Regions from separate parts of the Mesorhizobium oxytropidicola genome, predicted to be linked through region 1. Evidence: riboswitches for the same ligand, from Rfam matches in the RefSeq annotation. Region 1 holds a riboswitch; each other region holds the start of a gene.
What was found. Region 1 has a riboswitch for cobalamin ahead of bluB (5,6-dimethylbenzimidazole synthase). Riboswitches for the same ligand answer to the same signal wherever they lie in the genome.
Positions count from the first base shown of each region.

Region 1 (10,152 bases):
CTCGGCACGGCGGGTGAAGCCGGACAGGCCGCCTTCCTGACGCAGCGTGCGGATGCGGTCACGCCGGCCGGTCAGGATCTTGTGCGGATAGGCCTGATGGCCGACGTCCCAGATCAGCCGATCATCCGGCGTGTTGAAGACATAATGCAGCGCCACCGTCAGCTCGACCACACCGAGGCCGGCGCCGAGATGGCCGCCGGTGCGGGACACCGCGTCGACCAGTTCGAGGCGAAGCTCGGACGCCAGTTGCGGCAGTTCGCTCTCGTCAAGCGCGCGCAAATCCGCCGGAATGCGGACCTTGTCGAGAAGCGGCGTATGCGGCGTTGCGTTCACGGGTGCTTAGGCTTTCTGTTCAACGGCGGGATAGGCCGCCGGCCTGTGAAAGTAAATGCGTGTCAGTGACGCGGGCCTGCTGCCAAAAGGTCAGCGCGTCGAAACAGTCTATGCCCGCGCTTTCAAGTCCTTGTTTTCATGCATATCGTGGTCCCGAAACCGGGCCGCTTTTGGGCGATATTCATTAGTTTTCCGGCAGCGGAATAAACTCTTCCTCATCTCCAGGAACGATATCGAAGCGGCCCGTCTTCCATTCTTGCTTGGCCTGTTCGATGCGCTCCTTGGACGAGGATACGAAATTCCACCAGATGTAGCGCTTCGAACCGAGCGAGGCGCCGCCGAACAGCATGAAATGCGCACCGGTTTGCGACGATATGACGATCTCGTCACCGGGCCGGAACACCAGCAGTCGCTCGGCCGGAAAGACGTCGCCTGAAATCGAAACCTCGCCTTCGAGCGTGTAGATAGCGCGCTCTTCGGCATCCGCCGGGATTTTCACGCTGGCGCCAGGCGTCAGCCTGAGATCGGCATAGAGCGTCTCGGTATCGGCCCGCACCGGGGAGCGCAGCCCCTGGAAATCGCCGATGACGATGCGGCTGCGGACGCCTTCGGCGTCGATTTCGGGGAGCCGCAAGGCCGCGGTGTTCTCGAACACCGGCGCCACTTCCTCCTTGCCGTCGGGCAGCGCCAGCCATGTCTGCAGGCCGGAGATCGACATCGGCGCGCCGCGCAACTCCTCGGGCGTGCGTTCGGAGTGGACGATGCCACGGCCGGCGGTCATCAGGTTAACGTCGCCGGGCTGGATCACCATTTCCGTGCCGAGCGAATCGCGATGCCTGATCTTGCCGTCGAACAGATAGGTCACCGTCGACAGGCCGATATGCGGATGCGGACGGACATCCATCGCCTGGCCGCCGCGCAGGATCGCCGGGCCCATCCGATCGAAAAAAATGAAGGGCCCGACCAGCCGCCTCTTGGCGGTCGGCAAAGCGCGACGGACCTCGAAGCCGCTAATGTCCTTGGCGTTCGGGATGACCATCAGCTCGATCTGGTCGCTGGTGAAGGCGTCGCCGGCTTCAGGGTCTTTCCCGGGAAAGAAGCTCATGAACTCTCCTTGTCAGCGGTCGTGGACCGCTTTGGCCGCATCAGGCAAAGCGGATCGCCGCCTTTGCCCGCAGTTTGGCCGCCACCTCTTCGCGATTGCGCGGATGCTGATGGGTTTCGAGTGAATCGAGAAGTTCGCGCGCCGATGCCGCGATGGCCTCGACGGCGTGGTCGAACGCATGCTGGTTCTGTTTCGACGGGCGTGTCGTTCCGCTCAGCTTGCGGACGAACTGAAGGGCCGCGTCGCGCACTTCGTCATTGGTTGCCGGGGGATCAAAATTGAACAGGGTCTTGATGTTTCTGCACATCGCTTCCGTATCTCCTCTTGTCCAAGGCGCCATATCAACGGCGACGAACTCTATCCTCAAACACGATGATGTCCAAAACTCGGTGAACGGCTTGCGCCTCATTCCGCGTCGAGCGGCTCGGTTCCGACCGGCTTGCCGTCGCGCGACAGCCTGATCTTCTCGACCTTGTCCTCGGCGGCCTTCAGCAGCCGATCGCAATGCGCCTTCAGCGCCTCGCCGCGCTCATAGATCTTGATCGACTGGTCGAGCGGCACGTCGCCACGCTCCAGATCATCGACGATCTTTTCCAGTGCGTCGAGTGCCTGCTCGAAGCTCATCGCCTTGACGTCTTCGTTGGTCTCAGCAGCCATCATTCATCCTTTCATCAGTCGCCCGACATGGGCGGCGACCGAAAATGCCAGTCCCTGCAGATCGTAGCCGCCCTCGAGCAGGCTGACGAGCCGGTTGCCGCTGTGGCGCGCGGCGCGCTGCATCAGCTGGCCGGTCGCCCAGTCGAAGTCATCCTCGGTCAGATTGATCTCGGCCAGCGGGTCACGGTGATGCGCGTCGAAACCGGCCGAAATGATGATCAAATCGGGCGCGAAATTGTCGAGCGCCGGCAGCACCCGCGACAGGAAGGCATCGCGAAACACCTCGCCGCCGGTCTGTGGCGCCAGAGGCGCGTTGACGATGTTGCCGGCGCCGGTCTCGTTCTTCGCGCCGGTGCCGGGATAGAGCGGCATCTGGTGCGTCGAGCAATAGAGCACCGAAGGATCGTCCCAGAAGATATCCTGCGTGCCGTTGCCGTGATGGACATCCCAGTCGACGACAGCGACGCGCTCGGCGCCATGCTTCTTCTGCGCATAGCGGGCGGCAATCGCCGCTGTGTTGAAGAAGCAGAAGCCCATCGCAGTGGTCTTCTCGGCATGGTGGCCGGGCGGACGGGCGGCGACGAAGACATTGTCGGCGCGGCCGGCAAAGACGTCGTCGACGGCAGCGTTGGCGGCGCCGATCGCGGTGATCACCGCTTGCCAGCTCTTTGGGCTCGCGGTGGTGTCGGCATCGATACGGGCAAGGCCCTCTTCGGGAATGGCGGCGCGCACGCGGGCGACGAAATCGGCGGGATGCGCGTAGAGGATGGTCGCTTCATCGCCCTCCGGCGCCTTGACGCGATCAAGCGCAGCAAAGGTCTCGTCATCGAGCACGCGCTCGATGGCGCGCAAGCGGTCCGGCCGCTCGGGGTGACCGGGCGGGGTGATGTGTTCGAGGAAGATCGGATGGGTGTAGAGACGGGTTGTCATGCTCCCTATCTAGTGCCCCGGCGCTGCGATGGCCATGCATTGCGGCTCGATCGCTGGGGAAAATCGCGCCTGCGTCCATTGGCGTCGCTGCGGGGATTGGCGCCGCCAGCGCTTCAGCGTAAGGTCGCAGACACTGCCTGGTGCCCGCTGTAAGCGGGAGAATCGGGAACACGGTTGAATTCCGTGGCGTGCCCAACGCTGTGAGGGGGACCGCGCCGGTAAATGCCACTGTCGATGACGGGAAGGCACCGGACGCGGGTTGATCCCGAGCCAGAAGACCGGCCTGGCAGGCATCGTCATCCGCATGGTCAGGCGGAGGACATGGATTGCAATCGCAAGGGGACACGCGATGCCGGAAACCATGACCGCTCCTATGGGCGACGGATTTGACCAGGTTGCGCGCGATGCCGTCTACCGCGCCATGTTCACGCGGCGCGACGTGCGTAGCCATTTCCTGCCCACAGGGCTCGACGACGAGGTGCTGGCACGGCTGCTGCTTGCCGCGCACCATGCGCCATCGGTCGGCTTCATGCAGCCGTGGAATTTCATCGTCATCCGCGACGTCGCGCGACGGGCGGAGGTGCGCGACCTGTTCCTGGCCGCGCGCGAACAGGAACTGCCGGCGATCGAGGCGGAAAGACAGGCGCTCTACCGCAAGCTCAAACTCGAAGGCATCTGCGAAAGCGCCCTCAATGTCTGCATCACCTGCGACCGCCAGCGATCGCAAGGCTCGCCACTGGGGCGTTGGCACAATCCGGAAATGGATCTCTACAGCACGGTCTGCGCGGTGCAGAATTTCTGGCTGGCGGCGCGCGCCGAAGGCATCGGCGTCGGCTGGGTCAGCATCATCGAGCCGCAAGCGCTGAAAAGCCTGCTGTCCATTCCCGAGCATGTAACGCCGATCGCCTATCTCTGTGTCGGCCGGGTTTCCGAGTTCGCGCCGAAACCCGACCTTGAGACACATGGCTGGGGCCGGCGGCTGCCGCTGCCCGAACTGATCATGAGCGAGACCTTTTGCGGGCAAGGCGAGGCACCGCTCAAGTCAGCTGTGGCGCACCTCAACACAGTCGCCTGCGCGCCCGCCGATCAGCGCGTTGCGCCGGCCGTGCCCCAGCGCGAGCCGCCGAAGGAGGCCAGTGCCTTGTCCTTCAACTCCCTGAACTTCGACGACGCCTCGGCCAGCCGGGCGTCCCAGGCCGGATCAGGCACCTGGCCGGCGATAGTCTTGAAATAGACCTGCATCAGGCAAGCAATCGCGAAAGGCTCGATGAACGCTGCCTTGAAGGCCCAGGCGAAGACGATGGCCAGCACGAAGGCCCAGCCGGCCAGTTGCCCAGGCATCAGGAACAGAATGGCGGCGGCCGGAGCCAGCATCAGCAGGAAGATGACGAACGACACGCCCCACATGATGACCGCCAGCCAGACGGCGTTCTTGACCATGGTCTTGCCGTTCTGGGCGTAGAGCACGACGCCTTGGCGCGCCGTCTCGAAGGGCGAGGACGAATTGATGCGGATGTTGTAGCCGAGGATAATCTCGTCGACATAGGTGAGCGACAGGCGGATCACCGTGTTGATGAAGGAAACAAGGCCGCTCAGGCCCGGAATGGGCAGGAAGGCGGCGATGCCGCCGAGCAGTCCGGTGATGGCGCGGATGGCGCCCTTGACCAGTTGGTCGACGACGAAAAGGATGTTGGCCTCGGCGAAACGCTCCGTCACGACCTGCCTGGCATAGGCGATCTGGTTCTGGCCGTCGGGAACATCCCGGCCATCGATCAGATGGACCATGACGGCAATGTGGCCGGCCTTGACGACGTAGAGGATGTATTCGCGGATCCAGTAGACGGCGATCGAGACGATGCCGAAGCCGACCACCCCGCCCCACAGGGCGAAGGACATCGGTCCATCGGGATCGGTGGAGATATGGCCGACGCCATAGCCGACGGAGGCGCCGGCGCCGGTCGCCACGATATAGGCCAGCGTGATGCCGAAATAGATGATCATGCGAAAGACAATGAAAGGCCAGGTCCGCATCATGATGGACACCGACCTGCCGATATCGAAATCCCACATGCTCCGAATCTCCCCTCAGAGATGGCTGCTGAGGATGCGCTCACCCCGAAGATTGTCAATCGTAAGCAGTGGCCAGCGGAGCGCCCGACAGGGATTTCAGTTCTGTTGCGAAGCTGGTTTTCTGAGCAGACCTTCCAGCAGTTGCTTGAACGCCGCCACCACTTTTCTCGACGTCGCTTCGGGGTCGTTCGAATTGGCGATCCGCTGCGCTGCCTGGCTGCTCGCCCCGTTGATCAGCCGTGCCGCGGTCTCGGGGTCGACGCCCGGGACGACCACCCCTTCCCCCTGCAGCGCGGTCAGATGACCGGTCATTGAGCCAACGCAGGCGCTGGCATTCGGCCATTGTGCCGGATCGCCCAGCACGGCCGGACCATCCCGGAACATGATACGCTGGATTTCTGGCTCTAGCGCCATTTCGATATAGGTCGTGCATTCGTCGACGAAGTGTTGCCAGCGGGTCGGCGCTCTCGACGCAACCTCATTCACCCGGGCCGCCATTTCCGCGTCGATTTTCAGCGATAACCGCCTCCAGCAGCCCCTTCTTGTCGCCGAAGTGGTGATAGAGCGCGCCGCGTGTCAGTCCGGCGGATGCGGTGAAATCATCCATCGACGCTTCAGCATAACCAATCGTGCCAAAGGCCTGGCGGGCCGCGGCGATCAGCTTGGCGCGCGTCTCGGCAATCATTTCCTTGCGGGGTCTGTGCATTTCCGTCTGGCCCTATCCACATACGTCTCGTATGCCAATTGACATACGCCACGTATGATCTATCTATTTCTCATACGCTTCGTATGTAATTGTCAGATCGCCCTTTGTCGAGGAACTGCCATGCAAAACCCCTATTCGGAAATCTTCCGCGCCCCTGGAGCCAAGGGCTTTGCAGCCGCCGGCTTCATGGCGCGCCTGCCGATCGCCATGGCTCCGATCGGCATCGTGGCGATGCTGTCGCAGACGCGCGGCGAATACTGGCTGGCGGGCGCTGTCTCGGCGACATTCGCGTTGGCCAACGCTTTCCTGGCGCCGCAAATATCAAGGCTGGTCGACCGCCTGGGCCAGACGCGGGTTGTCGTGCCCACGACAATCATCTCCGTGCTCGCGTTCATCACGCTGATTGCCGCGGCCAATCAGGACTGGCCGACTTGGACATTGTTCGTGTCGGCGCTGCTGGCGGCGGCCATGCCCAGCATGCCGGCCATGGTGCGCGCGCGCTGGACCGAGCTCTTCCGGGGCCGACCGGAGATGAACACCTCATTCGCCTTCGAATCGGCGGCGGACGAACTGGTCTACATCGCCGGAGCATCGCTGTCGGTGGGCCTGAGTGCCGCCCTGTTTCCCGAAGCGGGCATGCTGGCGAGCACGCTGTTCCTGGCCTTGGGCTCGACGGCGTTCATCCTGCAGCGATCGACCGAGCCGCAAGTGCGCCCGGCGGGCCATGGCTCGGGCGGTTCGGCGATCCGCCTCCGGCCGGTGCAGATCATCACCTTCGCCCTGATCTTCATCGGCGCGACCTTTGCGACGACAGAAGTGAGCACCGTGGCGATCACCAAGGAACTCGGCCAGCCCGGCGCCGCCAGCCTCGTCATCGGCGTCTACGCGCTGGGGTCCTTCGTGCTCGGCATCATTGTCGGCGCGCTCAACCTGAAAGCGCCGCTGCAGCGCCAGTTGGCCATCGCGGTCGCCCTGGTCGCGCTCGGCACGCTGCTGCCGCTCACCGCCAGCAGCGTGCCGCTTCTGGCGCTGACCGTCTTCATCAGCGGCGTGGCGATCTCGCCGACCTTCATCACGGCCTTCGGCCTGATCGAACGGCATGTGCCGGAAGCGATGCTGACCGAGGGCATCACCTGGGTCACCGCCGGGATCGGCATTGGCATGGCGCTGGGCTCTTCGCCGCCGGCGCGGTGGTGGATACGTTCGGCGCCCAGAACGGGTTCTGGGTTTCTGTGGCATCAGGCACGATTGCGCTCGCCACCGTGCTGCTCGGCCAGCGCATCCTGGTTACCCATAAATGCGACCTGGACGGCTGCGAGGCGGCTGCCGTTCCCGCGGAATAGCGCGCTCGGGGCCGGGCGTGCCGCCCTATGCGGCAGGATCGGAAATCCGCATCCAGTGCGGTCGTGCCAGCGCAAAAAGCATTGTTGGCGCGTCGTGCAACATCACCTCCCGCTCGAAGGCGAAGCCGCATTTCTCCAACACCCGACGTGATGCGGGGTTGGCAGGACGGGCGAGGCCAACAACCCGGTCGGCATGCAGAGGACCGAACGCTGCACGCAGCGCCGCCCTGACCAGTTCCGTGGCATAGCCATGTCCCCAGCTCTCCGGATGGAGATGGTAGGACAGGTTCAGGCCGTCGAAATCCGCCGATACGGTGACGCCGCCGAAGCCGACCGGCTTTCCATCGGCCTCGACCGCCCAGCGGCCGAAGCCATGCTTGTCCCAATGGCCGATGTCGCGGGCCAGTCGCGCGGCGCTCTGCTGAGGCGTGTCCGCAACAGGATCGGGTCGATGGGCGACAAGTTCATGACGCGAGAAGAGGTCGACCAGGAAATCCAGATCGGCCTCCACCGGCCGGCGCAGCAAAAGCCGTCCCCTTTGCTGGCTCAGAGGCAATGACGCGTTCATGCCGTCATCTCCCGGCAAAGAACCAGTCACCCCTTCAGAGGATCTCGGTCTTGGCGATGTGGATGCCGAACCCTTCAAGGCCGACATAATGGCGCTCGCGCGAGGCGATCAGGTTGATCGAGGAAATGCCGAGATCCTTCAGGATCTGCGCGCCGAGGCCGATTTCGCGCCATTCATTCTCACGCCGGCGGGCCTCTTCATGATCCTCGCGGTCGCCGCTCAGCGGGCGCTTGCGCTCCTGATGCGCGACACCGACCGAGCCTTCTCTGAGATAGACGATGACGCCGCGCTTGCGCTCGCCCATCGCCTTCATGATGCCGTCCAGCCGATGGCTGGTGCCGAAGACGTCGGTCACCACATCCTCGGAATGCAGCCGCACCGGCACCTCCTCACCGTCGCGGATGTCGCCGAAGACGACGGCGACGTGATGCATCGTGTCCCACGGCAGCGTGTAGGTGAAGACCTGCGCCTTGCCGCCAAGCGTGTCGATATCGGAGCAGGCGACGCGCTCGACCAGCGTCTCCTTGCGCTGGCGGTAGGCGATGAGGTCGGCGACCGAAACCTGCTTCAGGCCATGCTCTTCGGCGAAAGCCTGCACTTGCGGGCCCCGCTTGACGGTGCCGTCGTCGTTGACAAGCTCGGAAATGACGCCGATCGGCGGCAGGCCGGCGAGCTTGCAAAGGTCGACCGCCGCTTCGGTATGGCCCGAACGCATCAGCACGCCGCCTTCGCGCGCGATCAGCGGGAAGATATGGCCTGGGCGGACGAAATCGGAGGCACCGACATTGCCGTTGGCGAGGTTGCGCACGGTCAGCGTGCGGTCGTCGGCCGAAATGCCTGTCGTCGTGCCATGCTTGAAATCGACGCTGACGGTGAAGGCGGTGGTGTGGGCGGAATCATTGTCGGCGACCATCGGCTGCAGGTTGAGCCGCTTGGCTTCTTCGCGCGGCATCGGCGTGCAGACGATGCCCGAGGTGTTGCGGATGATGAAGGCCATCTTTTCCGGCGTGCAGTGGACGGCGGCGACGATCAGGTCGCCCTCATTCTCGCGCCCGTCATCGTCCATGACGACGACGATCTCGCCGCGTTCGAAAGCGCGGATGGCTTCGACAATCTTCTTCTGGTCGTAAGGCATGGGCGGCTCGCTTCGCTCGCAGGGCAGTAGGGGAATAGGGCAGTAAGGCAGTAGGGGAAAGCAAAAAATTGGCTGTCTGAGCGCAGGGCGTAACATACTGCCCTACTGCCCTACTGCCCTATTCCCTTCCCCGTCTGTCCCCTATGGCGCAGATAATGATCGGCGATGGCGCAGGCAACCATCGCCTCGCCGATCGGCACGGCGCGGATGCCGACGCAGGGGTCGTGCCGGCCCTTCGTCATCACCTCGACATCGTGGCCATCCTTGTCGATCGACTTTCGCGGCGTCAGGATCGACGAGGTCGGCTTGACGGCGAAGCGGGCGATGATCGCCTGGCCGGTCGAGATGCCGCCGAGGATACCACCGGCATTGTTGGACAGGAACACCGGCTTGCCGTCATTGCCCATGCGCATCTCGTCGGCATTCTGTTCGCCGGTGATGCGCGCGGCCTCGAAGCCGTTGCCGATCTCGACGCCCTTGACGGCGTTGATCGACATCAAGCCCGACGCAATGTCCTGGTCGAGCTTGGCGTAGATCGGCGCGCCAAGCCCCGGCGGAACACCGTCGGCGACGATCTCGATCACCGCGCCGACCGAAGAACCGGCCTTGCGGATGCCGTCGAGATACTGGGTGAAGACGGGAACCGAAGCGGGATCGGGGGTGAAGAACGGGTTTTCTGCGTCGCCTATGAAATTCCAGTTCCAGTTGGCGCGGTCGATCGACTTTTCGCCCATCGACACCAGCGCGCCGCGCACCACCATGCCCGGCACCACCTTGCGGGCAAGCGCGCCCGCGGCGACCCTGGCCGCGGTCTCGCGAGCCGAGGAGCGGCCGCCGCCACGATAGTCGCGTATGCCGTATTTGACGTCATAGGTGTAGTCGGCATGGCCTGGCCGGTACTGGCGGGCGATCTCGCCATAGTCCTTCGAACGCTGGTCGACATTCTCGATCAGCATCGAGACCGGCGTGCCGGTGGTGATCATCGTCTCACCGTCCTCGTCAAGCACGAAGCCCGACAGCACCTTCACTTCGTCCGGCTCGCGGCGCTGCGTGACGAAACGCGACTGGCCCGGCCGGCGCTTGTCGAGTTCGGCCTGGATCTCGTCACGCGTGAAGCGGATGCCGGGCGGGCAGCCGTCGACCACGCAGCCAAGCGCTGCGCCATGGCTTTCGCCCCAGGTGGTGACGCGGAAAAGGTGGCCGAACGTGTTGTGAGACATGGAAAAGTGCCCTGCCCGGCAGCGGAGCCGGTTGAAGCCTGCCTTCTATTGGCGTTTTTTGCGGTGGTCAAACTGTCATCCCTGC
Region 1 is NZ_CM149692.1:6,023,653-6,033,804, forward strand. It holds gene dxs (1-deoxy-D-xylulose-5-phosphate synthase) at 1-333, opposite strand, end outside; gene AC0V8S_RS30340 (pirin family protein) at 518-1,438, opposite strand; gene AC0V8S_RS30345 (DUF2277 domain-containing protein) at 1,479-1,745, opposite strand; gene AC0V8S_RS30350 (exodeoxyribonuclease VII small subunit) at 1,844-2,095, opposite strand; gene AC0V8S_RS30355 (histone deacetylase family protein) at 2,099-3,025, opposite strand; cobalamin riboswitch at 3,147-3,326, shown strand; partial or broken gene bluB (5,6-dimethylbenzimidazole synthase) at 3,447-3,956, shown strand; gene AC0V8S_RS30365 (hypothetical protein) at 4,112-5,095, opposite strand; partial or broken gene AC0V8S_RS30370 (TetR/AcrR family transcriptional regulator) at 5,192-5,801, opposite strand; partial or broken gene AC0V8S_RS30375 (MFS transporter) at 5,922-7,144, shown strand; gene AC0V8S_RS30380 (GNAT family N-acetyltransferase) at 7,170-7,712, opposite strand; gene ribB (3,4-dihydroxy-2-butanone-4-phosphate synthase) at 7,747-8,847, opposite strand; gene aroC (chorismate synthase) at 8,958-10,067, opposite strand.

Region 2 (10,152 bases), 2.3 Mb from region 1:
CTTCCGCAACATCGAGGCGATCCTTGCAGAGGCGGGATTGGGGCTCGGGGATATCGTGCGCATCAACGCCTACGTTACCGACCGCGCGCATCTGCGGCCCTATATGGATGTCCGCGACCGGCTGTTTTCGAGCCCTGCGCCGGCCTCGACGCTGATGATCGTTTCCGGCTTTGCCCGACCAGAGTTCAAGGTCGAAGTCGAGGCCATCGCTGCCGGGTGATCGACAGGAAGCCTGTACCGCGCTAGGTCTGGCCGTACATCGAAGAGAAATGACATGACTGTAGCCAAAAGACGCGTCTGGTGGGGCGACTACCGGACCACAGAATATGCCTCGATCGATCCGGAGGCGACGATCGCCGTTCTGCCGGTGGCGGCGATCGAGCAGCATGGACCGCATCTGCCTGTTTCGACCGACACCTCGATCATGAACGGCATGCTCGACACGGTCATTTCGCGCCTGCCCGACGATCTCGACATCCGCATCCTGCCGGTCCAGGCGGTCGGCAAGTCGAACGAGCATCTGCATGCGCCGGGCACCCTCACTTTGCCGGCAACGACGCTGGTCGAGGCCTGGACCGAACTTGGCGTGTCCATCGCGCGCGCCGGCGTGCGTAAGCTCATCGTCGTCAATTCGCATGGCGGCAATGAAGAGATCATGGGCATCATCACGCGCGAATTGCGGGTGCGCGAAAAGATGCTGGCCGTGAAGACGAGTTGGCAGCGTTTTGGCCGACCGGCCGGCATGTATACCGAGCTCGAGGACCGCCACGGCATCCATGGCGGCGATGTCGAGACCTCTTTGATGCTGCATTTCCGGCCGGACCTCGTCGACATGGGCAAGGCCGACAATTTCGTTTCCAATGTTGCGAGGGCCGAGAAGGAATTCGCGCTCCTGCGCCACACAGGCACCCACGCCTTTGCCTGGATCGCCAGCGACCTCAACCCGAACGGCGTGGTCGGCGACGCCAGCATCGCTACGGCTGAAAAAGGCCGGCTGACGGCAGAGCATCAGGCTGATGGTTTCATCAGCCTGCTCAGGGATGTGCGCAAGGCGAAGCTGGCCAACTGGCTGAAGTAACTAACCGTCTATTTTAAGCTCGAAGGGCGTGCCTTCGAAGGCGTCGGCGCCGCGCCCGATCGACTGGATCGCCTCGATCATGCGGCCATTGCGCTCAAGCAGCGCATCGGCCACGGCAATGAGCCGAGGGTTGGGTGTTGCCGAGGGCGACAGCGCCCGCAATGTCCGGGCCAGTTCGGCCTCGTCGCGTTTTGGCGCGAGTGCGGCGACGATGATGTAGGCCGAAGCGGTCGAGCGGCTGATGCCGGCATAGCAATGCACGACCATAGGCTTTGTCCGATCCCAGCGGCGGGCGAAATCGAGCAGGTTGCGGACATGCTCCTCGCCCGGCATGGTCATGCCGTCCTGCGCCACCGCGATATCGTGCATGACCAGGTGCAGATGGTTTTCGCTCGATATCGAGGCCGGACGCGTCACATCGGTTCCGACGGAGAGCAGCGACAGCATGCGGTCGGCACCGGTCCTGGCCACCGTTTCCTCTATCTTCGCTAGCGAGCAGACATGGATCATGGTTTTGAACCTTTTTGTCGATCCTCGCGCCGCGTCGCCCATTCGGCAAGGGCCGATTCGAGCCGCTGCCATTCCAGCTCACTCCCCGGCAGGCCGGCGCGCAGGACATGCGGTCGGTCGGAGAAATGCCGAAGCAGGACGCCGCGCTCGCCAAGCGCTGAAAACAGGCCGGCCGCATCCGGCAGGCTGACATAGCGGAACAACGTGGTGCCGCCCGCGACAGGCACGTCGAAACGGCCGAACAATGCGTCAAGCTGCGCGGCTGCCTCGGCAAGCGATGCCCGCATTGCGTCCTGCCAGCCAATATCGGCAAGCGCGCGAATACCATATTCCAGCGTTGGGCCGGCGACGGCCCACGGGCCGAATTGCGTTTCCAGCAATTCTACGGTTGCGGCATCGGAAAGCGCGAAGCCAAGCCGCAGGCCGGCCAGGCCAAAGAACTTGCCGAACGAGCGCAGCACGACGATGCCGCCTTGATCGACATCACCGGCAAGGCTGTGTTCACGCGGGCCGACATCCATGAACGCTTCGTCGACGACCAGCAGCCCGCCTCTGGCGCGCAATCCGGCGGCCAGAACCAGCAGCCGGTCGTGCTCGATGACGCGACCATCGGGATTGTTCGGATTGACGATGATGGCAAGGTCAGCCTGCGCCAGTGCCACAAAATCGCTGACTTCGGCCACCTCGTGCCCGGCGATTGCCGCGGCACGGGCATGTTCGGCATAGGTCGGCCCCAGCACCAATGCCTTGCCGGGCCTGACCAGCGACGCCACGCGCGGCAGCAGGATCTGCGTGCCGGGTGCCGCGACGACATTGGCTGGCGACGGCGCGCCATAGGTTCTAGCCGCGATTTCTGTCAGCTCGTGAATCCGCGTGGCTTCCGGCAATCGCGACAGCGAGGTGGCGGGCAGGTCGAAAAACGGGTAGGAGTGCGGGTTGATACCGGTCGAGAGGTCGACGAAAGGCAGCACGGCGTTGGGGAAAAGCGCCCTCGCCCGGCCAAGACTTCCACCATGGTCCACCGCTCCTTCAAGAAGCTTCATGTCAGTCCTGATCGCTTTCCTGTCATTGGCCGTCGAACGTGTCCTGGGTTACCCGGACTGGCTGTTCCGCGCCATCGGCCATCCCGTAACGTGGTTCGGCAGGCTGATATCCTTTCTCGATCGCAGGCTCAACCGCGCCACTGATCCCGACGCGCTGCGTCGCCAACGCGGTGTCCAGGCGCTGCTGGTCATCGTGCTGGTGCCCGCGGTGGTCGGCCTCGGCGTACAGCTTGTCCTGCTCTGGTTCGTTCCCCTGGGATTTTTCATCGCCGCCCTTCTGGCGACATCGCTGCTGTCGCAGAAGAGCCTCTACGAGCACGTCGAGGCCGTGGCCGATGCGCTCGACAGCGCCGGCCTCGCCATGGGCCGTGTTGCCGTCTCGAGAATCGTCGGCCGCGATCCCGAAGCGCTCGACAGGGCCGCCATCTGCCGTGCGGCGATCGAAAGCTTGGCCGAGAATTTTTCCGACGGCATCGTCGCCCCTGCCTTCTGGACCGGTGTCGGCGGATTGGCCGGCGGCGCTGCCTACAAGGCCGCCAACACCGCCGATTCGATGATCGGCCACCGCACCCCGCGCCATGAGGCCTTCGGCTGGGCGGCGGCGCGCTTCGACGACTGGATCAACCTGCCGGCATCAAGGCTGACGGCGCTGCTGATCGTGCTGGCGGCTTTCCTGGTCAAGGGAGCCGACGCCAGCAGTTCATGGCAGGCGGTGCGGCGCGATGCGAAAAAACACCGCTCGCCCAATGCCGGCTGGCCGGAAGCGGCCATGGCCGGCGCGCTTGGCCTGGCACTTGCCGGGCCACGCAGCTATGGCGGCATCGTGGTCGACGATGTCTTTATGGGCGAAGGCGGCCGCCGCGACGTCGATAGCGACGACATCAGGCAAGCACTGAAACTCTACCACGTCGCCGATTATCTGCTTATCGTGCTGTTCGCGGTGGTCTCGGTCGTCGTTATTCTGGCCTAACCTCACCCCTCGTGAGTTCGCTCTCGAAGGGGAGGATGGGAGCCGGGCTACAACAGGTTCGCGCCTTTCCTCTCCCCCGTCGATCGCAGGGGAATCGCATATGGCGATTTTGGGCTTGAAGTTGGTTTGAGAAGGGATTCTTTGGGAAGGCAGTCCAGCGAGGAGTGACTGCCATTACCAGCCTTGAGAGCTATTTCGGTACGGTGCCTGATCCGCGCGCGGCCAACGCCACACATCGGCTTGGCGACCTGATCGTGATGATGATCGCTGCGAGCCTGTGTGGCGCGACCAGCGCAACGGAGTTTTCGTTGTTCGCGCAAGAGCGCAAACAGGCGCTGTCGCGCTTGATCGACTATGAGGAGGCGCCTAGCCACGACACCTTCTCGCGGCTGTTGCGCCTGCTCGATCCGGAGGCCTTCGGACGGGCGTTCGCCGCCTTTGCCGCAGGCTTTGCCCAGGCACGTCAGGGTGTGGTCGCACTTGATGGCAAGGCGCTGCGGCGGGCCTATGAGAAAGGCCTTGCGGCCAGCCCGCCCCTGACGGTGTCGGCCTTTGCCAGCCAGACGCGGCTGTGTTTGGCGGCGGTCTCGCCCGGCGACGAAGACAATGAGGTCGAGGCTGCCCTCAAGGTCGTCGAACTCATTGATCTTACTGGCCGATTGGTCACGGCCGATGCCCTCCACTGCCACACGCGCATGGCCAAGGCCATCATTCAGCGCGGCGGCGACTATCTGCTCGCACTCAAGGGAAACCGCCGGCATTGGTTGGCTCGGGCCAATCAACAACTGGCCCAGACCACTCCCGCCGTCACTGAGCGGACCGAGACCAGCCATGGCCGCAACGAATGGCGGCAGGCAGAGGTCGTGGTGGCGGCTGAACCAATGATGCCGGGGCACAAGGCCTTCATCCGCATCACCAGCCGGCGCGATCAGGCCGAGCCGCTGACGCGCCTGTTCATGGCCTCAACGCTGCTGTCGCCACAGCAGGCGATCGACCTCACCAGAGCCCATTGGCAGATCGAGAACGCACTGCACTGGATGCTCGACGTTCATCTGCACGAGGACCTCAGTCGTGCCCGCAAGGACAACGCTCCCGCCAACACCGCCCTCATCAACCGCATCGCCAGAAATATCCTTCAGGCCGCCGACATCGACAAAGTCCCCATTAGCCACCGCATCAAGAAATGCGCTTGGAATGACGACTATCTCATCCAGGCAATCGCTCATATGCGATAGCCCTGCCGTCGATCGGGGGAGAGGTGGCTCGGCGAAGCCGAGACGGAGTGGGGGTCGACCAGCTCGGCAGTCGCGTTTTCGCACCCGCCGGGTCGCGCTTGCCTGTCTGAGACCGCGCGTTCGATAACCGCCTTCCCCCAATCCGTCGCTGCTTCGCAGCGCCACCTTTCCCCCCTCCGGAGGGAAAGGAAGGGAGCCCCGCTGGGAGCGTTTGGCGACCTGACTTGAACGCTTACCCACAAAGGGGACAACAGATCTCAAAACTCGATCCCCTGCTGCGCTTTCACGCCCGCCGAAAAATGGTGCTTGGTCACGCCCATCTCGGTGACCAGATCAGCGGCCTCGACCAGCGCCGGCTTGGCGTTGCGGCCGGTGACGACGACATGCAGGCCTTCGCGCCGCGCTTTCAGCGCCGCAACCACCTTTTCGAGATCGAGATAGTCGTAGCGCAGCGCGATGTTGAGCTCGTCGAGCACGACTAGGCTGATCGACGGATCGGCGATCAACTCCAGCGCCTTGGCCCAGGCAGCCTCGGCCGCCGCGATGTCGCGCTTCAGATCCTGCGTCTCCCAGGTAAAACCCTCGCCCATTGCATGCCAGACGACGCGGTCGCCGAAGGCAGCAAACGCATCCTTCTCGCCGGTGTGCCACTTGCCCTTGATGAACTGGACGACGCCGACGCGCTTGCCATAGCCGAGCATTCTGAGCGCCAGGCCGAAGGCGGCCGTGGTCTTGCCCTTACCCGGGCCGGTGTTGACGATGAGCAGCCCCTTCTCGACCGTTTTGCTGGCCACCTCGGCGTCCTGCACCGCCTTGCGCTTGGCCATCTTGGTGCGATGGCGTTCCTCGTCCTTATCGTCGATGTCGGTCATGTCATTTCACCTTGAGCGGCAGCCCCGCCACCATCAGCAGCACCGTATCGGCGATCGCCGCGACCTGCTGGTTGAGCCTTCCGGCATCATCGCGAAAACGGCGCGCCAAGGCATTGTCCGGCACGATGCCTTGCCCGACTTCGTTGGACACCACGAACCAGGGCCCGCGTGGCCGCGACAGCACATCCGCCAGCCGCTGGCATTCGGCTCCAACGTCGTGATCGGCCAGCATGTGATTGGTCAGCCACAGTGTCAGGCAGTCGACCAGCACCGGCTGGTTGTCGGGCAAGGCCTCGAGCGCGCCGGCGAGATCGAGCGGTGCGTCGATAGTCATCCAGCCCTCGCCGCGCCGCGAGCGGTGCAGCGCGATGCGCTCGCGCATTTCGCTGTCGTAGGCCTCAGCCGTGGCGATATAGGCCCATGGTGACGGCAACGCCGTCGCCAGGGTTTCGGCATGCGCGCTCTTGCCGGAGCGCGCGCCGCCGATGATGAACGTCAGCTTGTTGCGATCAGGCAAAGCTGTCGCGCAGGCTGGTCGCGGTGCCGGTGAAGCGTCCGCGCACCACGCCGACGACGGCGCCGAGCACCAGCCAGAACACCAGGTTGGTCACCGTCACCGCCACCACGAACTGGTGATGCAACCCTTCCGGAATCGCCGTCTCGAAGCTGTCGGGCTGTGGCGCGCCGACGATGTGCGGGGCAACGATCAGCGCCACGGCAAGGATGGCGAGCGGCAGTGACTTGCGGAACGCGATCAGGCCGAGACCAGCCGCGGTTGCCGCCACCGTTGCCCACCACCAGATCTGGCGCGGCAAGAGATCGGCCGCCGGCATGGCCGGCAGTTCCGGCGGTAGGCCGAGACCAGGCGCCAGCGTGAACACGGCAAAGCCGGCCAGGCCCCAGAATACGCCCTGGCGCCAATTGCCGATGCCGCCGGCGAATTCCGAAACCGCGACCAGGATCAGCGCGAAGCCGATGCCGGTGACGATATTGGCAAGCACGCTGAAGGCGAAACGCTCGAAACCGTCTGCCGGCGCCCAACCCTCGTCTTTCGCCGGAGCAGTCACTTCAGCCGGGGCCGGCGCCGCAGTGCTCATGGCATTCCCCGCCGGGGCGGCCGTACTCATGGCAGTGGTATCCGCCGCGGCCGGGGCCGCGGCATGGTCGTGCTTATGGCCGCCGCCGGCCTGTTCGTAGACTTCCGCCTTCAGGATCAGCGGCACAGTGGCATAGGCCTGCATGCAGGCGAGGATGACGCCGGCCACGAGCCCTGCGATCGCCGCGATGAACACGACGTTGCGAAACAGGTTCATGATGTCAGATCCTGGTCAGTGGCAGGGAAACGCCATCGAATGGCGATAGTCGTGAGCCGCATTGTGGACCGCATCGATATGCGAAAAGCCGACAAAGCCCATCACGAAAATGCCGAGAAACGCAGCGAGCGCCAGCTGCATGAAGCGCGACTGCGAGGAGACGGAGGCGCCGAGGGAGACGGAAGCGGTATTCATATCTTGTCCTTTCACCCTCCACCCGAGGGCCTGTCAGTTTTGCCGTCGTCGGCAGGTCTCCTGGCTCGCGGATCAGCGCCCTTCTCCACCTTCCCGAAGACGAATCTTCAGTGGCATATGGAGAGGACTACCGCACACAGTTGCGGGGGCAGCCACGGCATTGGGCAAGAATTTCGCCCGCACCGCATTCCCTCTTGGCTCCAAAACGGAACCGACGACTGCATGACTATAGGGAAAATCACGACACGCGGCAAACCAAATTCCGCCGGCAAACAGCGCGATTGCGCCATGCCGTCGCGAGGCGCGACAATTGACAATTCTCCTGGCCGGGTGTCGGCTGGCATCTTCACTGGAAGCCAGCCATGCAGCCCATTGCCAGCGAGCGCGCCCCCTACAACGGCCTGACCCAGGCCGAACCGACGCTGCCTTCATCGGCCTATTGGGATGAAGCAGCCTATCAGCGGGATCTCGATGCCATCTGGTACAAAAACTGGCTGCTCGTCTGCCGCGAGGCCGATCTCGCCCAGCCGCTTGCCTTCCGCCGATTCCGCATCGGCACGCAGGACATCCTCGTGCTGCGCGACGACACCGGCGCGCTGCGCGCCTTCCACAACACCTGCCGGCATCGTGGCTCGCAGCTGTGCCAGGAGAGCGAGGGCCGGCTGAAGACCAGGCTGATCACGTGCCCCTATCATGCCTGGTCCTATTCGCTGCGCGGCGACCTCGTGCGCGTTCCGTCGAAATCGCTGCCGGACGGCTTCGACAAGGCCGACCATCCGCTCTACCGCGTCGCGCTCTCGGTGTGGCGCGGCTTCGTCTTCATCAATCTGCAGGAATATGCGGCGGGCTCCGCCCAGGCATCCTTCGACCCTGCCTCCGGCAATCTCGGTAACTGGCCGCTGGAAACGCTGGTATCAGGCCATGTGCTGCGCAAGGTGATGCACTGCAACTGGAAGATCTTTTGGGAAAACTTCAACGAGTGCCTGCACTGCCCGGGCGTGCACAAGGACCTGTCGCGGCTGGTGCCGATCTATGGCCGCGGCCTGATGAGCCGGCATGACGATCCCGAATGGACGCGCCACGCCGACAATGACGCGCCGGAATTTTCCGGCGGCCTGCGCGCCGGGGCCGAAACCTGGTCGTGCGATGGCCAGGCGCATGGGCCGGTCTTCTCCGGGCTGACACCAGCCGAACGCACCGCCGGCCAGACCTACGCCACCAGCCTGCCGTCGATGTTCATCGTCGGCCATGTCGACTATGTCAGGACCGTGCGCCTTGTGCCGCTCGGTCCCGAACAGACGGAGCTTGTCGCCGAATGGCTGTTCGCGCCCGAGGCCCTCGCCGTGACCGACATCGACAACATCGTCGCCTTTGGCACGCAGGTGCTGGAAGAGGATGCGGCGATCTGCGAGGTCAATCAGAGAGGCCTGCGTTCGATGCGTCACACAGCCGGCGTGCTGATGCCCGAGGAGTACGACCTGCACCGCTTCCACAACTGGGTGCGCGAGCAGCACGCGGCGCTTTCTGCCTGATCCTCACAGAGACTTTGGCAGATATCGCCACGTGACAAAACCGCAAACCGCCGCCAGCAGGCCGAGCGTGACGAACACCGAGCCCAGTCCGAAGAAGGCCAGCACCACCGAATAGACCAGCGGCGGCGTCAGTTCGGAAAAATCGAGATAGGTGCGGTAGACCGCCGCCATCTGCGCCCGCTCATAGGAGCGCACCGAGCGCATGAAGGCAGTCGAGCCCAGCGCGTCGAGCGCGATGGTGAAGAAGGCGCCGCACAGCAGGAAAGCGCCGGTGAGCAACGGCACGCTCTCGCCGACCGTGCCTGCCGCAAGAAGCATTGCCGACATGGCGAAATAGGCAAATGTCGTGGTGCGCCGGCCGCCAAAGCGCTTGCCCGCCTTGCCCCAGAAGATCGCCATGAACAGCAGCGCGTTGCCGGCCGAAACCAGCAGGCCGCCCGCCAGCTTGCCCTCGCCTGTGATCACCATGAACAGCGGCCCGTAGACGAAGAACGTCGTCCAGAAGCAGGAGCGGCCGAAGGCGATCAGCCAGGCAAGCCTCAATCTGGGCTGCGCGACGAAGCGGCCGATATTGGCGAGCGGATTGGCCGGCCGTGTCTTGCCGGGCCGGATCGACGGGTTGTCGCCAAGCCGATAGGTCCAGAACAGCGGAGCCAGCGCGAAGACCGCCACCGCACCATGCGCGGCATAGATGCCGAAGCGCGTGTAGAGGAAGATGCCGAGCGTCGGCCCGCCGGTCCAGGCGAGCATCGACCACGCCATGCGCAGCGATTCGGCCTGCATGAAGTCGGTCTTGCGGATGTGGTCCATGATGTAGAGGTTGAGCGTGATCGAGAGCGCACTAGCGCCCATCACACGGCACAGCATGCCGGCCAGTTGCCCGGCCAGCGTGTGGGTAACGAAGAACAGCGAGCCTATTGCAAGGAGGCAGGCGCCTGCCGTGTAGACCCAGCGCCGGGCAAAGCGGCGGATCAGCATCGGCATGAACAAGGTCACGGACAGGCCGAGCAGCGCCACGATGGTGTAGAGGATCGAGACGATCTGCTCATTGTGCAGAATCTCGTAGGCCTGGATCGGGATGACACTCGACACCGTGGCGCGGGCGAAGGATTCGACCGCGTAGAGCGAGGCGAAGGTGCGCGCATCCGCGGCCTTGAGGGCCGGAAGCCAGATCGGATGGCGGACATGGGTGGACATTGCTTCCCCAAAGCAGAATCACCGGCCAAATCTGCCGTGGTCGTTCCCGGACGATTAAGAGGAAACCGACGTGTAACCGGCGAAAAGCGAAACCGGTCAAAGGCTTCCCGGCTCTGGCCTAAAGCGGCGCTTGATCCGATGCCCCGGCCTTCTTCTGTCCCGTCCAACCGTGATAGTCCTCAGGCGGGGCTGAATCAGATCGCGAGA
Region 2 is NZ_CM149692.1:3,755,586-3,765,737, reverse strand. It holds gene AC0V8S_RS18785 (RidA family protein) at 1-220, shown strand, start outside; gene AC0V8S_RS18780 (creatininase family protein) at 275-1,078, shown strand; gene AC0V8S_RS18775 (tyrosine phosphatase family protein) at 1,079-1,588, opposite strand; gene cobD (threonine-phosphate decarboxylase CobD) at 1,585-2,631, opposite strand; gene cbiB (adenosylcobinamide-phosphate synthase CbiB) at 2,630-3,601, shown strand; gene AC0V8S_RS18760 (ISAs1 family transposase) at 3,766-4,836, shown strand; gene cobO (cob(I)yrinic acid a,c-diamide adenosyltransferase) at 5,094-5,708, opposite strand; gene cobU (bifunctional adenosylcobinamide kinase/adenosylcobinamide-phosphate guanylyltransferase) at 5,710-6,225, opposite strand; gene AC0V8S_RS18745 (CbtA family protein) at 6,218-7,021, opposite strand; gene AC0V8S_RS18740 (CbtB domain-containing protein) at 7,037-7,216, opposite strand; cobalamin riboswitch at 7,250-7,447, opposite strand; gene AC0V8S_RS18735 (aromatic ring-hydroxylating oxygenase subunit alpha) at 7,579-8,748, shown strand; gene AC0V8S_RS18730 (MFS transporter) at 8,752-9,945, opposite strand.
Region 2: it holds a riboswitch for cobalamin, as region 1 does, so the genes downstream of both, AC0V8S_RS18740 (CbtB domain-containing protein) here and bluB (5,6-dimethylbenzimidazole synthase) in region 1, are expected to answer to the same signal.

Region 3 (10,152 bases), 2.3 Mb from region 1:
GGCTTTTTCGTCCCCGGGCAGCACATAGTCCGTGCCTTCCCAAGGGGAAAGAAAATCGAAATTGCGGAATTCCTGCTTGAGTTCCACCGGCTCGTAGATGACGCGCTTGGCTTCGTCGTCGTAACGCACTTCGACGAAGCCGGTGAGCGGGAAATCCTTGCGCAGCGGATGGCCTTCGAAGCCGTAATCGGTCAGCAGGCGGCGCAGGTCGGGATGGCCGGAGAACAGCACGCCATAGAGATCGTAGGTCTCGCGCTCGAACCAGTCGGCACCGGGATAGACGCCGGTGATCGACGGCACCATCGTCTCCTCGTCGGCCTGCACCTTGACGCGGATGCGCACATTCTGTTTCGGCGACAACAGGTGATAGACGACGTCGAAGCGCTTGGCGCGCGACGGATAATCGGCGCCGCAGACATCGATGATCGAGATGAACTGGCAGCGCGCATCGTCGCGCAGGAAGGTCATCACCTCGACCAGATCGCGCGTCTCGACATGAATGGTCAGCTCGCCATAGGCGATCGCCGCGTCAGTGACGCGGCCGATCAGCTTCTCGCCGAGATAGGTCGACAGTTCGCTAAGGGATGCGGCCATGGATTTACCGTTCGATCGTGCCGGTGCGGCGAATTTCTTCTGCAGGAGAAGAATGCCGTAGAGCAAAGCTTCGGCGCTCGGCGGGCAGCCGGGCACATAGATGTCGACCGGCACGACGCGGTCGCAGCCGCGCACCACCGAATAGGAATAGTGGTAATAGCCGCCGCCATTGGCGCAGGAGCCCATCGAGATGACGTAGCGCGGCTCCGGCATCTGGTCGTAGACCTTGCGCAGCGCCGGCGCCATCTTGTTGGTCAGCGTGCCGGCGACGATCATGATGTCGGACTGGCGCGGCGACGCGCGCGGCGCGACGCCGAAGCGCTCCGAGTCGTAGCGCGGCATCGAGGTGTGGATCATCTCGACGGCGCAGCACGCCAGACCGAAGGTCATGAACATCAGCGAGCCCGAGCGCGCCCAAGTGATCAGCGCCTCGGTCGAGGTGACCAGAAAACCCTTGTCGGCAAGCTCATTGTTGATTTCGAGGAAGAAGGGATCGTCCTCCCCCACCGGCCTGCCGGTGTTGGGATCGATGATACCCTTCGGCTTCGGCGCGACGAGGGTGCCTGAACTGTCGTTCAATCCCATTCCAGCGCTCCTTTTTTCCATTCATAGGCAAAGCCGATGGTCAGCACTGCCAAAAACACCATCATCGACCAGAAGCCGAGCATGCCGATCTTCGAGAAGGAGACGGCCCAGGGAAACAGGAAGGCCACTTCGAGATCGAAGATGATGAACAGGATCGACACCAGGTAGAAGCGGATGTCGAATTTCATGCGGGCATCGTCGAACGAGTTGAAACCGCACTCGTAGGCGGAAAGCTTTTCCGGATCGGGATTGCGGTAGGCCAGCAGGAACGGTGCGGCCAGCAGCGCCAGGCCGACGACCAGCGCCACGCCGATGAACAGGACGATGGGCAGGTACGAACTGAGGAGTGCGTTCATGCAGCGGCTTTCCGTTGGCGCCAATCCACTTTGATTACAGCACCGGACCTTAATGCGGAAGCGTGACAGATTAACCGCTGAACCGTTTTAAGGGGCCTATGCTGCAACGCGGCGAGGGTTAGCGCAGCACTTCCAGCGAAGCAAGTCAAACCTTGTTCAAAACGCGGACCTGGACGCCATATCCGGAGAAACTGGTCCGATCCGCTCCTGTTTGATTTCCTTCGCTTTTCACTCCACTTTTCTCTCCTGACAGGGTTGCCGCCAAAACCCTGCTAGCATGGGCCGGAATCACCCATCGGACCCTCGACCTGGACGCCCTTAGAGTGACAGCTGCATGAAGGAAAAGATCTCGCTTGCCACCGCCCGGCGCATCGCGCTCGCCGCTCAAGGATTTCTCGACCCTCGCCCTGGCGGTACGCCCGACCGCCGCCACTTCGCCCGCGTGCTCTCGCGCACCGGCCTGCTGCAGATCGATTCCGTCAGCGCGGTGGTGCGCGCTCATTATATGCCGCTCTATTCGCGGCTCGGCCCCTACCCGCTCGCTCTGCTCGACAATGCCGCCGTGACGCGCAAGCGCACGGTCTTCGAATACTGGGCGCACGAGGCTTCCTTCCTGCCGGTCGAGACCTACCCGCTGATGCGCTGGCGCATGCAGCGCGCCGAGCAAGGCGACGAGATGTATCTGGGCCTGGCCAAATGGGGCCGCGAGCACGCCGCCTATATAGAAGAGATCTACCGCGCGGTCGCCGAACGCGGCCCGATCGCCGCCTCGGCGCTGGAAGGCCAGAAAGGTTCGGGCGGCTGGTGGGGCTGGAGCCATGCCAAGCATGCCTTCGAATGGCTGTTCTGGGCCGGGCGCATCACCACGGCGCATCGCCGCGGCTTCGAGCGCTTCTATGATTTGCCCGAACGCGTGCTGCCGCCGGCGATCCTCGACCTGCCGGTGCCATCAGCCGAGGACGCGCATCGCGAATTGCTGCGCATTTCCGCCCGCGCCCATGGCGTGGCGACATCAAGCGATTTGCGCGACTATTTCCGCCTGTCGCCGGCCGACATGAAGGGGCGTTTGGAGGAACTGGTCGAGACTGGCGAACTGGTGCCGGTGCGGGTCGAAGGCTGGGACAAGCCGGCTTACCTCCATAAGGATGCCCGTTTGCCCCGCAAAATCGAGGCGCGCGCCTTGCTGGCGCCGTTCGACCCTGTGGTGTTCGAACGATCGCGCTCGGAGCGGCTGTTCGATTTCCACTACCGCATCGAGATCTATACGCCAGCTGAGAAGCGCCAATACGGCTATTACGTCCTGCCCTTCCTGCTCGGCGACCGGATCGTGGCGCGTGTCGACCTCAAGGCCGACCGGCCGGCCAGTGTCCTGCGCGTCCATGCCGCCTACTCCGAGCCTGGCGCACCGCCAGAAACCGCCGCGCAACTGTTCGAGGAATTGAAACAGATGCAGGGCTGGCTTGGGCTCGAACGCATGGCAGTGACGCCAGCCGGCGGTCTGGGCCCGGCGCTGGCCGACATAGCCATGTCGTAGCCGCGCGTTGACACCACTGCCCACAAAAGCCTAAATCCGGTCCAGATGGTCCCTTGCCCGCAACGGCAGGGGCTAAGAGGGAATGCGGTGCGGGACAAAATCCCAAATCCGCGGCTGTCCCCGCAACTGTAAGCGAAGAGCCAAGGCCGAAAGCCACTGGGATGTTCCCGGGAAGGCGGCACCCAAGGCGATGACCCGCGAGCCAGGAGACCTGCCGTCTGCGACAAGAGAATCCGATCGCCCGGCGGGTTTCCGGGCAAGGAGCCCGGCTTTTTGGACCAGAACAGCAGTTTTTCGGCTGGCACAGCGGACAATTCGTCCGCCGACGGCGGTGCCTTGGCCGGCGTCACCGTCATCGTCTGCGCTTCCTGCCGTGACGAAACCGGCTCAGATGCTCATCCCCGCGCCGGCGAACTGCTGGCTGATGACACGCGCCGTGCAGCGTCTGACGACCATATCCGCGTGCGCACGGTCGAATGCCTCGGCAATTGCAAGCGCCGCCTCAGTGCGGCGATCCTGCGCGACGGCTGCTGGAGCTATGTGTTCGGCGACCTGACCGCGACCAGCGGCGCCGACCTCGTCACCGGCGCAAAGCTCTTCGCCACCTCGACGGACGGCCTCATTCCATGGCGCGGCCGGCCTGATTCCCTCAAGCGCGGCCTCGTTGCCCGCATTCCACCTCTCGACCTGTTGAAGGATTGATCATGAGCGCTTCCGTCTCCCGCGTCCCCTGCACCGTCGTCACCGGCTTCCTCGGCGCCGGCAAGACGACGCTGGTCCGCCATCTCCTGGAAAACGCCGGCGGCAAGCGCATTGCCATCATCGTCAACGAGTTCGGCGACATCGGTATCGACGGCGAGATTTTGAAGGGCTGCGGCATCGACACCTGCCCGGAGGAAAACATCGTCGAACTGGCCAATGGCTGCATCTGCTGCACCGTCGCCGACGATTTCGTGCCGGCGCTCGATCAAATCCTGTCGCTGACGCCGAAAGTCGACCACATCCTGATCGAAACCTCAGGCCTCGCTCTGCCCAAGCCACTGGTCCAGGCTTTTCAGTGGCCGACGGTGAAGAGCCGCGTGACGGTCGACGGCGTCATCGCCGTGGTCGATGGTCCCGCACTTGCCGAAGGCCGCGTCGCCAACGATATGGACGCGCTGCAGGCGCAGCGCGCGCAGGATGACAGCCTCGACCATGACGACCCGGTCGAGGAAGTGTTCGAGGATCAGATCGCTTGCGCCGATTTGATCATCCTGTCGAAGAGCGACCTGATGGATGCCGCCGGCTCGGCCCGCGCCAACGCCATCATTGGCGAACATTCCGCCCGTGCCGTGAAGATCGTGCCGACAGCACACGGCAAGGTCGATCCTTCCGTACTGCTCGGACTCGGTCTCGCCGTCGAGGACGACATCGAAAACCGCAAATCCCATCATGACGGCGCCTTCGACCATGAGCATGACGACTTCGACACCTTCATCGTCGACATTGCCTCGATCGCCAATCCGGACGAGTTGGCAAAGCGCGTCGCCACCGCCGCCGAACAGGAAAACGTGTTGCGCGTGAAAGGCTTCGTCGAGGTCGGCGGCAAGCCGATGCGGCTCCTGCTGCAGGCCGTCGGCCCGCGCGTCAACCACTACTACGATCGCGCCTGGACCGCCGAGGACGACCGACGCTCGCGCCTCGTCGTGATCGGCCTGAAGGGGCTGAACCGCCCGGCGATCGAGCGTATACTCGCCGGCTGATTTCAGACACGGGCCGCGATGCATATCCTCACCACGACCTCCGCCTCGCTCGACGATCTCGCCGAGCCGGTCGATCTGCGGCAGACGCCGGCGGATATCGTGGCCTTGTCCTTCACCGACAGCGACCTCGCCGGCCTGGCGGCCGCGTGGAAGGCCAACGCCGGCCGGTTGCCCTCGATGAGGCTGGCCGCTCTGCGCGACCTGCGCCATCCCATGTCCGTCGACCTCTGGATCGACAGCGTCGCCCGCCATGCCAAGATCATCCTGGTGCGCATCCTCGGCGGCTACGACTGGTGGCGCTATGGCTGCGACCAGCTGGCCACGATCGCCCGCGAACGCGGCATAAAGCTCGCGCTGCTGCCAGGTGAGAGCCATGACGAGGACCTCAGGCTGATCGAAGCCTCGACGCTGCCGCGCCAGGAATTGGATAGCCTGCTCGGCTATTTCCGCGAGGGCGGTCTGGCGAATATGAATGCGCTGGTGCAGAGGCTGGCCAGTTTGGCTGGACGGGATACTGCCGTTGTGGAGCCGGTGGCAGTGCCAAAGGCCGGCTACTACGAGCCAAGCCGCGGCGTCTTCCCCTCCCCCTCGAGGGGAGGGTCCGGCCGCAGGCCGGGGGTGGGGTCCTCTCCGAAACGCGCCGACTCAAAAGAAACGCCACACCCGGTCGTACCGACCCCACCCGGCCCTGCGGGCCACCCTCCCCTCGAGGGGGAGGGAAACGCCGCTCCCGTCATTCCCATCCTGTTCTACCGCTCGATGCTGCTCGCCGCCGATGTCGCACCGATCGACGCCCTTTTTGAAACACTGCGCCAGCGCGGCATGCTCCCGGTCCCCATCTTCGTCTCCAGCCTGAAAGACCCGATCTCCCTCGCCTTCGTCGAAACTGCACTGGCCGCACTTAAACCCGCCGCCATCATCACCGCGACCGCCTTCGCCTCCGGTGCTGAGCCCGGCGTCGAAACCCTGTTCGACCGCGCCGGCGTGCCGGTCTTCCAGGTCATCGTCGCCACCACCCGCCGCGACGTCTGGGAAAACAACCAGCGCGGCCTGGCGCCCGCCGACCTTGCCATGCATGTCGTGCTGCCCGAGTTGGACGGCCGCATCCTCGCTGGCGCCATTTCCTTCAAGGGCGAAAGCGATGTCGATCCGGCACTTGGCCACCGCGCCTTCGCCAACCGGCCGGAACCGGATCGCGTGGCGCAGGTGGCCGACCGTGTGGCCGCCTTCATCAAGTTGCAGGAGACGCCGCGCGCCGAGCGCAGGCTGGCTATCCTGATCCCGGATTACCCAAGTGCGCCGGGCAGGACTGGCTATGCGGTCGGCCTTGATGTCCCGTCGAGTGTGCTCGCCATGCTACATGACCTCAGCGAACAGGGTTATGTGGTTGAGGGGATTCCGCAATCGCCGCGAGCGTTGTTGGACTTGCTGGAGCGGGGCAATGATGGGCTGGGACTGGAGGAGTATCTCTCCTTCTCGAAGGAGTTGCACGTTGAGGCAATGACCGCCGTCGAGGCGGCGTGGGGAAAAGCAGAAGAAGAGACAGGTTTGCGCGAGGCGCCCCCCTCTGTCCTGCCGGACATCTCCCCCACAAGGGGGGAGATTGGCAGCTTCAGCGCTTCGCCCCCTCTCGCATCTTTGGAGATTGGCGAAAGCGGAGATAAGGGCGCAATCTCCCCCCAAGTGGGGGAGATGTCCGGCAGGACAGAGGGGGGCGCCTCGCGCAAACCTTCGCTATCAAGCAAAAAGTGCTTCCCCTTCCGCACCGCGACCTTCGGCAACATCACCGTGGCGCTGGCCCCCGATCGCGGCCGCTCGGCCGACCGCCGCGCCGACTACCACGACCCGACCCTGCCGCCGCGCCATGCCCTGCTCGCCTTCGGCCTGTGGCTGCGCAAGTCGCTCGGCGTCCACGCCCTGATCCATGTCGGCGCGCACGGCACGCTGGAATGGCTGCCCGGCAAGACGGTTGCGCTGTCGCAAACCTGTTTTCCCGAGATCGTCACCGGTGCAGTACCTGTCATCTATCCCTTCATCGTCTCCAACCCGGGCGAAGCGGCGCAGGCCAAGCGGCGCATCGCCGCCGTCACGCTCGGCCATCTGCCGCCACCGCTGACCGGCGCCGGACTGGACGAGAACCAGCACAAACTCGAGCGCCTGGTTGACGAATACGCCCAGGCCGACGGGCTCGACCGCCGCCGCCGCGACCGCCTGGCAAAGCTGATCGTCGACACCGCGCAAAAGACTGGTCTCGCCGCCGAAGCCGGCGTTGCCAGGACCGATGCGCCCGACGAGGCGCTGCGCCGCATCGACGCCTGGCTCTGCGACCTCAAGGACTTCGCCATCAAGGATGGCCTGCACATCTATGGCCGGGCGGCTGAAGACGAGCCCGATACCATGCGCCGCCAGAGTGCAGAGGCTGAAAGGTCGGCGCTGCTTGCCGCGCTCGATGGCCGCCACGTCAAGGCCGGTCCGGCCGGCGCGCCAGCGCGGGGCCGGTCCGACGTGCTGCCCACCGGCCGCAATCTGTTCACCTCGGACCCACGCACCATGCCGACGCCGACCGCCTACGATCTGGGCAGGGCGGCGGCGGAAGAAGTGGTGCGCAGCTACCTCCAGTCGCATGGCGACTGGCCGCGCTCGCTGGTCATCGATCTCTGGGGCTCGGCCTCATTGCGCACCGGCGGCGAAGAGATCGCCCAAGGCCTGGCGCTGATGGGCTGCCGGCCGCAATGGGACACTGCCACCGGCCGCATCACCGGCATCGAGGTGCTGCCGCCGGCAGCACTTGGCCGCCCGCGCGTCGACGTCACCTGGCGCATTTCAGGCCTGTTCCGCGACATGTTCCCGACCCAGATCGCGCTGATCGACGCCGCCGCCAACGCCGTTGCCGCGCGCGACGAAGAGGATTCGGAAAATCCGCTCGCGGCCAGGACGCGCGCGGATGGCAAGATCAGCCCCCGCATTTTCGGCACCTCGCCCGGCACCTATGGCGCCGGCGTGGAGGATCTTTTATCGAGCGGCGACTGGGGCGCGCGCGAAGAGATCGGCCGCGCCTATCTCGACGCCACTTCGCACGCCTATGGCGGCGCCGGCGGCGAAGGTATCTCCGCGCCCGGCGCTTTCGAAACCCGCATCGCCGAGGCCGATCTTCTCGTCCACACCGGCGATGATCCCGGCCGCGATATTCTTGAAGGTTCCGCCGACGTCGCCTTCATCGGCGGCTTTTCCGCCGCCCTTGCCGCGCTTGGCCGGAACGCCGACGTCATCGTGCTCGACACCACAGACCCGCAAAAACCCAAGCCACGCTCGATCAGTGAGGCCGTGTCGCGGGTGGTGCGCGCCCGCGCCGTCAATGCCCGATTCATATCAGGCCAGATGCGCCACGGCCCGCGCGGCGCCTCCGAATTCGCCGAAACCGTCGACCGGCTGGTCGGCTTCGCCGAAACCACTCACGCTATTTCAGGCGCGCTGATCGAGGCGGTGCACGATGCCTATGTCGGCGACGCGGAAGTTCGCGCTTTCATCCTGCGGGAAAACCCGGCCGCCGCGAAAATCATCGCCGAACGCTTCCTGTCGGCGCGCCGGCGTGGCCTCTGGCACCCCTTGCGCAATTCCATCGACGACGATCTCGCCGCGCTGATTGCCGAGGCCGAGGCGCTGGGAGTGGCGGCATGAACGCCTTCTCACGTCGCGGCGCCTGTCCGGCCTTGTCGGCGCCGATGCTGACGGGTGATGGGCTGCTGGTACGGGTCAATCCGGTTGCTGGAGGGCTGACGCCGAAGCTGTTGATCGGGTTAGCTGAATCCGCTCTGCGGCATGGCAACGGCATCATGGAAGTCACCGCGCGTGGAAGCTTGCAGATACGCGGTCTGACGGCGGAGAGCGCAGCACTGCTGGCGGCGGAGGTCGATGCGCTGGGCATTGCCGTGCGCACTGGCGTGCCGGTGGAGACCGGGCCACTGGCGGGCATCGATCCGCAGGAGATCGCCGGTCCCCGGCCGCTGGCTGAGCGGATCAGGGTGGCGGTCGAAGAAGCTGGGCTGACGCAGCGGCTTGGGCCGAAGGTGTCGGTCATTGTCGATGGCGGCGGACAACTGACGATGGATGCGGTGACGGCCGATGTGCGGCTGAAGGCGGTGCAGTGCGGCGAAGGCGTTCTGTGGACTGTATCTGTCGCTGTTGACGGCCAAAGCCCGAAACTGCTTGCGACGGTTGAGGACGATGCAGCGCGCGATATCACTGTCGCTGCTCTCCGAATGGTTGCTGAGAAGGGCCGCGACGCCCATGCGCGTGATTTGTCCGAGAGGCAATTGGCGTCTCTGGCGGGTTGGCTATGTTTGACAGGTTTGCGCGAGGCGCCCCCCTCTGTCCTGCCGGACATCTCCCCCACGAGGGGGGAGATTGCTCATGCACGCCCGCCTTCGCCAGTTTCCATGGCTGACGAGGGAAAGCCGGCGCCGAAACTGCCGATCTCCCCACTTGTGGGGGGTGAGGAGTGGTCAGCGCAGCGGACGGAAAGCCAATTGCTTGGCTTTCCGAGCGACGAACGCCCGGAGCGACAGCGGAGGGCCGGGTCCGGCAGGACAGAGGGGGGCGCCTCGCGCAAACCTATCGGCCTTTTCCCCTTAGCCGGCGACATTTTCGCCCTCGGCATCGGCCTTCCCTACGGCAGCATGCCCGCGGACAAGATCATCGCCCTCACCCAACACGCCCTCACCCTCGGCACCACCGAAATCCGCCTCGCCCCAGGCCGCGCCCTGCTCTTCCTCGGCCAACCATCCGCCGCCACCCAGCCCCTGCAACACACCGCCGCCACCCTCGGCTTCGTCACCGCCCCCGCCGACCCGCGCACCCGCATTGCCGCCTGCCCCGGCACGCCGGCCTGCGCCTCCGGCCGCATCGCCACGCGCGACCTCGCCGAGGCGATCGCCGCCGAAAACGCCGATAGCCTCGACTTCACGCTGCACATTTCCGGCTGCGCCAAGGGCTGCGCGCATCCCGGCCCGGCGGCGCTCACGATCGTCGGCGGCGAAAATGGAGCCGGACTTGTCGTGAACGCGACGGCAAAGGCCCTTCCTGCCGGCTACAGGCCGGGCTATGACGCCGCGCGCGGCGTCAGTCGCGTCGCAGCAATGATCCGCAGCGCACGATATCAAGGCGAAACCGCCGCCGCTTGCCTGACAAGGCTCGGGCCGGCGGCAATCGCCGAGGCTTACCGACAGGCCCAAACCAAAAAACGGAAATGAGCATGGCCGCCTACGACTATATCCACGACGGCACGGCGATCTACGAGCGCTCCTTTGCCATTATCCGCGCCGAGGCGGACCTGTCGCGCTTC
Region 3 is NZ_CM149692.1:3,699,591-3,709,742, reverse strand. It holds gene AC0V8S_RS18495 (NADH-quinone oxidoreductase subunit C) at 1-594, opposite strand, end outside; partial or broken gene AC0V8S_RS18490 (NuoB/complex I 20 kDa subunit family protein) at 599-1,179, opposite strand; gene AC0V8S_RS18485 (NADH-quinone oxidoreductase subunit A) at 1,170-1,535, opposite strand; gene AC0V8S_RS18480 (winged helix-turn-helix domain-containing protein) at 1,870-3,069, shown strand; cobalamin riboswitch at 3,099-3,302, shown strand; gene AC0V8S_RS18475 (DUF1636 family protein) at 3,343-3,771, shown strand; gene cobW (cobalamin biosynthesis protein CobW) at 3,774-4,811, shown strand; gene AC0V8S_RS18465 (cobaltochelatase subunit CobN) at 4,830-8,489, shown strand; gene cobG (precorrin-3B synthase) at 8,486-10,060, shown strand; gene AC0V8S_RS18455 (precorrin-8X methylmutase) at 10,063-10,152, shown strand, end outside.
Region 3: it holds a riboswitch for cobalamin, as region 1 does, so the genes downstream of both, AC0V8S_RS18475 (DUF1636 family protein) here and bluB (5,6-dimethylbenzimidazole synthase) in region 1, are expected to answer to the same signal.